Regions from separate parts of the Streptomyces sp. NPDC050418 genome, predicted to be linked through region 1. Evidence: riboswitches for the same ligand, from Rfam matches in the RefSeq annotation. Region 1 holds a riboswitch; the other holds the start of a gene.

Region 1 (5,093 bases):
AGCCGCAGCGGCCCGGCCGGCACCTTCGCGAGGCCGGTGGCGATCCGGCGCAGATCCAGCCACGGGACACCGACACCGCCGCCGGGGGCGTGCGGGTTGAGCCACAGGCCGTAGTGGTCGGGGTAGAGGGTGTGCGCGACATCGAGACCGGAGACGACCTCGTGCGCCCTGTTCCAGCCGGAGGCGGCGAGCTCCTGCGCGGAGGTGACGCAGGGGGCGTACGAGAACCCGTCGATCTCCATGTTCCCGTACTGGGCGTCGGGCGAGCCGGCCTGGCCGTGCCAGAGCAGCATCCAGATCCGGCCGTCCGTGACGGCCTGGAGCAGCGCCTCGTACGCGTCGTACCGCCCGGGTGTCACCTGGCGCAGCATGTGCTCGACCTGCCCGGCCGCAGCCGTGCCCGACGCACTCACTCTTGACCGCCCCTTCGCCCCGCTTTTTTCAAGATGTTGCAGCCCTACGCCCCGCACCGTCACGTCCGTCAACACCGCGACGTTCCGGCCCGGGCTATGTAACCAGCTTATGCGGCGCTTCTGACACCGACTTGACGCTCCCCGTGACGAATTTCGCGCGGCGCGGGGTGTATGCGGTATCACGCGCGGGCTACGCGTGCTCCCGGCGGTAGAACGGGCGGACCTTCGCGGACATCCAGTCTCCGACCGGGTCCTGGGCCACGTCGAGGAGGACCAGGTTGACCGGCCAGGGCGGTGTGATCCGGCCAAGCGCGCGGCCGAGCGCGTCCATGGGGAGGTTGCGTCCGGCGCCCTCCCACTGGGACAGCTCGACGCCGATGAAGAGCACCGGGTCGGCGGTCTCGATCGCGGCGAGGCAGCGGCGGGCGACGAGCACGATGCCGATGGCCTCGAACTCCTCGGCGGCCGCGCGCAGGAAGTCGACCGGGTCCTCCTGCCAGTCCGGCTCGTAGAGGCGGACGCGGCCGCCGGCGGCCGGTCCGTCGAGCGGGGTGCGGCCCGCGCGGCACAGCTCGGCGACGGCGGGCGGCGGGAGCGGGATGCCGACGGCGCCGTCGGGGTTCACGACGATGCCCGCCTGCGGCGGCAGGCCGCGGGCGAAGTCGACGGCGGGGGCGACGGTGAAGGACATCGCGGGTCCGGTGACCTGGGTCAGCTGCTGCTGCGAGCTGAAGACGGGGACGTACGCCTGGCCGTCGAGCTCGAGCGTGGGCACATCGAGGTTCTGGCTGCCGCGGCCGCCGCCGTTGGGGAGCGGGACCCAGATGAAGCTGCGGCCGAGGACCTCCAGGATGCGGGCGCCCGCGGCGGGGCCCGCGCCGAGCGAGGCCGCGAGGACCTCCTCGAGCTCGTTGGCGGGCCAGCCCTGCGCCTGCGCGTACATCTCGCCCTGCCCCGGACCGTCCATCTGGCGCCCCACCTCTCGATATGTGCGGCTCGACCCTAGCGCGGGGCTCGCGCAGGGCCAGGCCGAGCCTCAGGCCGTACGGAAGCCGAGGACCCGCAGTGCGGCGGCCGTCTCGCGGTCGAGCAGGACCGCCGAAGCGCAGCCCGCGGGCAGGAGGCCGCGTTCCGCGTCGCGGACCAGGCGGCCGACCGCGCCGCGGTGCCGGCTGAACGCGTACCGGGACACCCCGCGGCCGCGGTCGCGCTGGCCGGCCAGGGCGGTTGACGGGTCGACGTCGAGCAGCAGCAGATGCAGGGAGCTGCCGCGGCGGCGGGCCTCGCGGGCCAGCCAGCGGCGGACCCAGGCCTGCGTCCCGCAGTCGTGCACCACGACCTCGGCGCCCGAGCGCAGCGTGCGGCGCAGCCGCGCGTAGTGCGCGACGCGGACGAGGGGGCGGTAGAGCGCGTACGGCAGGAAGCTCGGCATGAAGGCGGCCCAGCGGTCGCGGGAGTCCTGCGAGTCGAGCCGGGGGGCGCGCACCGCGCGCTGGATCAGGGTGGTCTTGCCGCTGCCGGGCAGTCCGGAGACGACCACGAGGTCGCCGGGGGCGAAGAGCAGCCGGTCGGGCCCGGTCCTGCCGCGCAGGTCGCGGACCACGGACGGCCCGGTGTCGCGCACCGCCGTGAGGCGGCGCCTCGGCCCTGCCTGTGTGGGCACGGCGGCCGCGCCGTTCGTGACGTAGGCGCCGGCGCCTGAGTGCTGCACTGTGATCGTCCTCCCCCTCGATGGACCGGGGACTGGCCTCCTGTGGGGCTCCGCCTCTTCTTCCGCTGCCGCTTCCTGTGCTCCGTGACCGGGAGACCGTCCTCGCACTTTGCCCTCCCGAGTGTAAAGAGTCGGTAATTCACGGGGACCTGGTTTTCGCCTGCCCGGTTCCCGCCGGTTTCTGCCGGCGCACCCCGGGCGACGGGTTCCCGAGGACGTGCAATGATGTGCGCGCCAACTGCATACCGGCCGTTCGAACCCGCGCGGGAGAGTCCCGGACCCCAGGTCCGGGCGCCGAAGGAGCAAGTCCCTCCCTTGAATCTCTCAGGCCCCGTACCGCGCGGACGAGGCAACTCTGAAAAGCGAGCCGTCGTGTGACGTGCGGCTCCACCCAAGGTGCAAGCCACATCCCGTACTACGTGTGGGCGTGGTGAACCTCTCAGGTTTATGACAGATGGGGAGGAACGACCTCACCAGTCATGCCCTGGGAGCCCTTGAAGATGAGCAACGCCCCCCGTCTGACCGCACTCGACGCCCTGCACCGTTCGCTCGGCGCCACGATGACCGACTTCGCCGGCTGGGACATGCCGCTGCGGTACGCCAGTGAGCGCGACGAGCACAACGCCGTCCGCACCAAGGCCGGTCTTTTCGACCTCTCGCACATGGGCGAGATCGCCGTCACCGGCCCCGAGGCCGCCAAGCTGCTCGACTACGCGCTGGTCGGCAACATGGGCACGGTCGGTGTCGGCCGCGCCCGCTACACCATGATCTGCCGGGCCGACGGCGGCATCCTCGACGACCTGATCGTCTACCGCCTCGCCGACCAGGAGTACATGGTCGTCGCCAACGCCTCGAACGCGCAGGTCGTGCTCGACGCGCTGACCGAGCGCCAGGCCGGTTTCGACGCCGTCGTCCGCGACGACCGCGACGCCTACGCGCTGCTCGCCGTGCAGGGCCCGCACTCCCCCGCCATCCTCAAGGCCGTCACCGACGCCGACCTGGACGGCCTGAAGTACTACGCCGGTCTGCCCGGCACGGTCGCCGGTGTGCCCGCGCTGATCGCCCGCACCGGCTACACGGGCGAGGACGGCTTCGAGCTCTTCCTCAAGCCCGAGCACGCCGAGACGGTCTGGCAGGCGCTCACCGAGGCGGGCCAGGAGTACGGCCTGGTCCCGGCCGGTCTGTCCTGCCGTGACACGTTGCGTCTGGAGGCCGGCATGCCGCTGTACGGGCATGAGCTGAGCACCTCGCTGACGCCGTTCGACGCCGGTCTGGGCCGGGTCGTCAAGTTCGAGAAGGACGGCGACTTCGTGGGCCGCGAGGCGCTGGCCGCCGCCGCCGAGCGCGCCGAGCAGAACCCGCCGCGCAAGCTCGTCGGCCTGATCGCCGAGGGCCGCCGCGTCCCGCGCGCCGAGATGCAGGTCGTCGCCGACGGCGAGGTCATCGGTTCGGTCACCTCCGGCGCCCCGTCGCCGACGCTCGGCAAGCCGATCGCGATGGCGTACGTCGACGCCGCGCACGCCGAGGCCGGTACAAAGGGTGTGGGCGTGGACATCCGCGGCACGCACGAGCCGTACGAGGTCGTCGCGCTGCCGTTCTACAAGCGCCAGAAGTAGCCCTCGCCGGGCCGCATCACCCTTCGTCACCCCTCATCCCGCACCACTCCCCCGCGTACAGGAGAATTCAGGCCATGAGCAACCCCAAGGAACTGCGGTACAGCAAGGAGCACGAGTGGCTGTCGGCCGCCGCGGACGGCGTCTCGACGGTCGGCATCACGGAGCACGCGGCCAACGCGCTCGGCGACGTGGTCTTCGTGCAGCTCCCCGAGGTCGGCGACACGGTGACCGCCGGTGAGTCCTGTGGCGAGCTGGAGTCGACGAAGTCGGTCTCCGAGCTGTACGCCCCGGTCACCGGTGAGGTCGTCGAGGCCAACCAGGACGTCGTGGACGACCCGTCGCTCGTGAACTCGGCCCCGTTCGAGGGCGGCTGGCTGTTCAAGGTGCGCGTCGAGGCCGAGCAGGACGGTCTGATGTCCGCCGACGAGTACACCGCGTTCTCCGGAAGCTGAGGCCCGTACTTTCATGTCCTCTCTCAACACCTCGCTGCATGAGCTCGACCCGGACATCGCCGCCGCGGTCGACGCCGAGCTGAAGCGCCAGCAGTCCACGCTCGAGATGATCGCCTCGGAGAACTTCGCTCCGGTCGCGGTCATGGAGGCGCAGGGCTCGGTCCTCACCAACAAGTACGCCGAGGGCTACCCGGGCCGCCGCTACTACGGCGGCTGCGAGCACGTGGACGTCGCCGAGCAGATCGCGATCGACCGTGTGAAGGAGCTGTTCGGCGCCGAGTACGCCAACGTCCAGCCGCACTCGGGCGCCTCGGCCAACCAGGCCGCGCTCTTCGCGATCGCCTCGCCCGGCGACACGATCCTGGGCCTTGACCTCGCGCACGGCGGTCACCTGACCCACGGCATGCGCCTGAACTTCTCCGGCAAGCAGTTCAACGTGGTCCCGTACCACGTGGACGACGCCGGCCTGGTGGACATGGCCGAGGTCGAGCGCCTCGCCAAGGAGCACCGCCCGAAGGTGATCATCGCCGGCTGGTCGGCGTACCCGCGTCACCTGGACTTCGCCGAGTTCCGCCGGATCGCGGACGAGGTCGAGGCGCTGCTCTGGGTCGACATGGCGCACTTCGCGGGCCTCGTGGCCGCGGGTCTGCACCCCAACCCCGTCCCGTTCGCGGACGTGGTCACCTCCACCACGCACAAGACCCTCGGCGGTCCGCGCGGCGGCATCATCCTGTCCCGCGACAAGACCTTCGCGAAGAAGCTGAACTCGGCGGTCTTCCCGGGCTTCCAGGGCGGTCCCCTGGAGCACGTGATCGCGGCCAAGGCCGTCTCCTTCAAGGTCGCGGCCTCGGCGGAGTTCAAGGAGCGCCAGGAGCGCACGATCGAGGGTGCCCGCATCCTC
Region 2 (5,093 bases), on a different contig from region 1:
TGTCGGTGTCCGGGTCGAAATGCCCTCCAACCAACCGATCGTGCTCCTGCGTGAAGTGGGAGGCGACCGCTACCTCCCCATCTGGATCGGACCGGGGGAGGCGACCGCCATTGCCTTCGCACAGCAGGGCATGGCCCCTCCGCGGCCGCTGACGCACGACCTGTTCAAGGACGTGCTGGAGGCGGTGGGCCAGGAGCTCACGGAAGTGCGCATCACCGACCTGCGGGAAGGCGTGTTCTACGCCGAGCTGGTCTTCGCGAGCGGTGTCGAGGTCAGTGCCCGTCCGTCGGACGCCATAGCGCTGGCGCTGCGGACCGGTACGCCGATCTACGGCAGCGACGGCGTCCTCGATGACGCGGGGATCGCGATTCCCGACGAGCAGGAGGACGAGGTCGAGAAGTTCCGTGAGTTCCTCGACCAGATCTCGCCCGAGGACTTCGGGACCAACAGCCAGTAGCGCCGCCCGCTCCCGGGGCGACAGGTGGGCATTCGGCTAGCCTTTCCACGCGGTGAGGCGGGTCAAACCACACTTCGGGTGATTATCACTCGGCGTGCCGAGTGTGGCGTTCGTTGACGTGCTCCTGGGTACTGCCTACCGTCGAGAAGGCAGGTCAAGGACGGAGGCCGACGTGAGAAGCAGCGGCGACGGTACGGCTGGGGGAGCCCGCGGACGGAGTCCGGGGGAGAGCGGTCCGTACCCGCTCCACAGTGGCGCGGCCGGACATGCTCCCAAGCGGCCGGGAAACCCCGCCGTGGTGCGGGGCGGCGGTGACGAGACGGCCGAGCAGGTCGGTTACCGGGGGCCCACCGCTTGTGCGGCGGCCGGGATCACCTACCGGCAGCTGGACTACTGGGCCCGTACGGGCCTCGTCGAGCCGAGCGTGCGGTCCGCCTTCGGGTCCGGGACCCAGCGGCTCTACAGCTTCCGGGACGTCGTCGTCCTGAAGATCGTGAAGCGGTTCCTGGACACCGGCGTCTCGCTCCAGAACATCCGCGCCGCCGTGCAGCACCTGCGCGAGCGCGGCTTCGCCGATCTGGAACGTATGACCCTCATGAGCGACGGAGCGACGGTCTACGAGTGCACCTCGCCCGACGAGGTCGTGGATCTGCTCCAGGGCGGCCAGGGGATCTTCGGGATCGCCGTGGGTGTCGTCTGGCGCGATGTGGAGACGGCCCTCTCGCAGCTCCACGGGGAGCGTGTGGACACCGGGGAGACCCTCATCGGGCACAACCCCTCGGATGAGCTGGCGCGGCGCCGTAACCGCGCTGTGTGACGCGCGGCCCCGGTGGATCCGGGGCCGTTGTCAGTGCCGTAGGGCAGCATCGGACCTGTGAGATCCGCGCCCACCATCCTGCATCTCGACATGGATGCCTTCTACGCCTCGGCGGAGCAGGCAGCCAAGCCGAGTCTGCGCGGAAAAGCCGTGGTCGTGGGCGGGCTCGGGCCGCGCGGGGTGGTGGCCACCGCCTCGTACGAAGCCCGGCGGTTCGGGGTGCACTCGGCGATGCCGATCGGGCAGGCGCGGCGGCTCGCGCCGAACGCGGCGTATCTGGTGCCGCGCTTCGGTCTGTACCGGGACATCAGCCGGCAGGTCATGCGGTTGCTCGGCGAGCTGTCGCCGCTGGTGGAGCCGCTGAGCCTGGACGAGGCGTTCGTGGACCTGGAGGCGGGCGAGGTCGCCTGGGACACCGCGTCGGCGCTCGCCGTGGGCGAGAAGCTGCGGGCCGACATACGGACCGTCACCGGGCTGACCGGGTCGGTGGGGCTCGCCGCGTCGAAGATGCTCGCGAAGATCGCGTCCGAGGAGGCCAAGCCCGACGGGCTGCGGCTGATCACTCCCGGGACCGAGCGGGAACTGCTCGCGGACAAGTCCGTCCGGATCCTGCCGGGGGTCGGGCCCGCCACCGGTGACCACCTGCGGCGGGCCGGGATCACGACCGTGGGGGAGATCGCCGAGGCCGGTGAGGACGAGCTCGTACGGCTGCTGGGGAAGGCGCACGGCGGGCATCTGTACACGATGGCGCTCGCGGTGGACGAGCGGCCCGTGGTGGCCGAGCGGGAGACCAAGTCGGTGTCGGTCGAGGACACCTTCGACGTGGACATCCACGACCGTGTACGGGTGCGGTACGAGGTGGACCGGCTGGCCGAGCGCTGTGTGCAGCGGCTGCGGGCCGCCGGGCACTCGGGGCGGACCGTGGTGCTCAAGGTGCGGCGCTACGACTTCTCGACGCTCACCCGGTCCGAGACGCTGCGGGGGCCGACGGACGATCCGGCCGTGGTGCGCGAAGCGGCAGCCCGGCTGCTCGAAGCGGTGGACACGACGGGCGGGGTGCGGTTGCTCGGGGTCGGGGTGAGCGGGCTCGCCGACTACACGCAGGAGGACCTCTTCGCCCAGGCGCAGGCTGCCCAAGCGGAGGCGCAGGCTGCCGAGGCGGAGGCGCGGGCCGCCGAGGCGCGGGCGGGCGGCGAGGACGGGGTGGCCGAGGGGGCGGATCCCGGTCATGAAGGTGATGACGATCTGCCTTCGCCGTCCTCAACCGCATCGCCGTCTCCGCCCCCGGCCGGCGCGGAGCCCGTGGAGGCCGAGCCTGCCGAGCGGCGGTGGTACGCCGGGCACGATGTGCGGCATACGGAGTTCGGGCCCGGGTGGGTCCAGGGGAGTGGTCTGGGGCGGGTGACGGTGCGGTTCGAGACGCCGGACTCGGGGCCGGGACGGGTGAAGACGTTCCGGGTCGACGACCCCGATCTGGAGCCCGGGGAGCCGTTGCCGCTGGTGGATACGGGGGAGTAGCCGGGCGGGACGAGTGAGAAGCCGGGGTGCCGCGGTCAGGAGTCCTGGCCCGCGATGTGGCCGAAATTCTGGTCCTGCGGGGGATCGGTCGGGTCGGTGAGGGACAGACCGTAGTGGTGGTAGAGCTGCAGCTCCTGCTCCGGGGAGAGGTGGCGGCCCACGCCGAAGTCGGGGGCGTCCTTGATCAGGGCGCGCTCGTAGGGGACGTGGAGGGTGCCCTCGACCAGTTCGCTGGGTTCGAGAGGGACGAAGGCGTCCCGGCTGAACAGGCCCGTGCGTATCGCCGCCCACTCCGGGACGCCCGTCGCATCGTCGAGATAGACCTCGTCCACGGTGCCGAGCTTGGAGCCGTTGCGGTCGAAGGCCTTGCGGCCGATCAGGCTGCGCGGGTCGATGTCGGTCTGCACGGTGCCTCCACGTGGTTCGCAAAGCCGGTTCACAAAGTCATGCGGATTCCCTGTTTTCCTACGAAAAGCCACTTTCGGGTGCGTGGCCACTCGGAGGAGGAAGGGGCCGTACGCGCGGAATCGTGCCGTGTGCCCGCTGGTAGGCTGGCAGACGGCTGCTGACCCCGTGCGGGAGAGCTCTCCGAGTCCGGTGAACGTACTGGCAGGAGGCGCCGAAGGAGCAAATCCTCCCCGGAATCTCTCAGGCACCCGTACCGCACGGACGAGGTCACTCTGGAAAGCAGGGCGGACGTCGACGGCTTCCGCTCTCACCGACGGTGAAAGCCGGACCGAGGGCATCACGGAAACGTGTGCCGCGGGCCGGTGAAACTCTCAGGTTGAGATGACAGAGGGGGAGGCCGTCCGGGTACCCGCGCCGTGGTGCCCCTCGCAGGTCGCATACGACCAGGAGGCCTCCGTAATGACCGCCAACCGCATCCCGCTCCACGAGCTCGAGCGCGGCATCCCCTTCGAGCAGCGCCACATCGGCCCCGATGCCGAGGCCCGCGCCAAGATGCTCGCCCAGGTCGGCTATGGCTCGCTCGACGAGCTGACCGCGGCCGCGGTGCCGGACGTGATCAAGAGCGCCGAGGCGCTCGGGCTGCCCGAGGGGCGCACCGAGGCCGAGGTGCTCGCCGAACTGCGGACGCTCGCCGATCGCAACGAAGTGCTCGCGCCCATGATCGGTCTCGGCTACTACGGCACCTTCACGCCGCCGGTGATCCTGCGCAACGTCATGGAGAACCCGTCCTGGTACACGGCGTACACCCCGTACCAGCCGGAGATCTCGCAGGGGCGCCTGGAGGCGCTGCTCAACTTCCAGACCGTCGTCGCCGACCTGACCGGTCTGCCGACCTCCGGCGCCTCGCTGCTCGACGAGGGCACCGCCGCCGCCGAGGCCATGGCGCTCGCGCGCCGCGTCGGCAAGGTCAAGCAGGGCGTGTTCCTGGTCGACGCCGACGCGCTGCCGCAGACCATCGCCGTGATCGAGACGCGCGCAGAGCCGACCGGTGTCGAGGTCGTCGTCGCGGATCTGTCGCAGGGCATCCCCGCCGAGATCGCCGAGCGCGGTGTCTTCGGTGTGCTGCTGCAGTACCCGGGCGCCTCCGGCGCCGTGCGCGACCTCAAGCCCGTCATCGAGCAGGCGCACAAGCTCGGTGCGATCGTCACCGTCGCCGCCGATCTGCTCGCGCTCACGCTGCTCACCTCGCCCGGTGAGCTGGGCGCCGACATCGCCGTCGGTACGACGCAGCGCTTCGGTGTGCCGATGGGCTTCGGCGGTCCGCACGCCGGCTACATGGCGGTCCGCGAGAAGTTCGCGCGCAGCCTGCCCGGCCGCCTCGTCGGTGTCTCCGTCGACGCCGACGGCAACAAGGCGTACCGCCTCGCGCTGCAGACCCGTGAGCAGCACATCCGCCGTGAGAAGGCGACCAGCAACATCTGCACCGCGCAGGTGCTGCTCGCCGTCATGGCCGGTATGTACGCGGTGTACCACGGCCCGCAGGGCCTCGCGGACATCGCCCGCCGCACGCACCGTTACGCTTCGATCCTCGCCGAGGGCCTGAAGGCCGGTGGCGTCGAGGTCGTGCACGGTTCGTTCTTCGACACCCTCACCGTGCGCGTCCCGGGCAAGGCCGCCGAGGTCGTGTCCGCCGCGCGCGAGGGCGGGGTCAACCTGCACCTGGTCGACGGCGACCACGTCGCGCTGTCCTGTGACGAGACCACCACCCGTACGCAGCTGGCCGCCGTCTGGTCCGCGTTCGGTGTCAGCGGTGACATCGAGGCCCTGGACGCCGCCGCCGGTGAGGCGCTGCCCGCCGGGCTGCTGCGCTCCGACGAGTACCTGACGCACCCG

Evidence for each region. Region 1 has a riboswitch for glycine ahead of gcvT (glycine cleavage system aminomethyltransferase GcvT). Riboswitches for the same ligand answer to the same signal wherever they lie in the genome.
Region 2: it holds a riboswitch for glycine, as region 1 does, so the genes downstream of both, gcvP (aminomethyl-transferring glycine dehydrogenase) here and gcvT (glycine cleavage system aminomethyltransferase GcvT) in region 1, are expected to answer to the same signal.

Annotation. Positions count from the first base shown of each region.
Region 1 covers NZ_JBITIG010000013.1:81,160-86,252, forward strand. The annotation lists gene ACIBI4_RS28645 (enhanced serine sensitivity protein SseB C-terminal domain-containing protein) at 1-413, opposite strand, end outside; gene ACIBI4_RS28650 (enhanced serine sensitivity protein SseB) at 604-1,380, opposite strand; gene ACIBI4_RS28655 (AAA family ATPase) at 1,450-2,130, opposite strand; glycine riboswitch at 2,379-2,473, shown strand; gene gcvT (glycine cleavage system aminomethyltransferase GcvT) at 2,625-3,740, shown strand; gene gcvH (glycine cleavage system protein GcvH) at 3,815-4,192, shown strand; gene glyA (serine hydroxymethyltransferase) at 4,206-5,093, shown strand, end outside.
Region 2 covers NZ_JBITIG010000002.1:647,404-652,496, reverse strand. The annotation lists gene ACIBI4_RS07285 (bifunctional nuclease family protein) at 1-457, shown strand, start outside; gene ACIBI4_RS07280 (MerR family transcriptional regulator) at 630-1,274, shown strand; partial or broken gene ACIBI4_RS07275 (DNA polymerase IV) at 1,332-2,906, shown strand; gene ACIBI4_RS07270 (PRC-barrel domain-containing protein) at 2,828-3,199, opposite strand; glycine riboswitch at 3,359-3,466, shown strand; gene gcvP (aminomethyl-transferring glycine dehydrogenase) at 3,660-5,093, shown strand, end outside.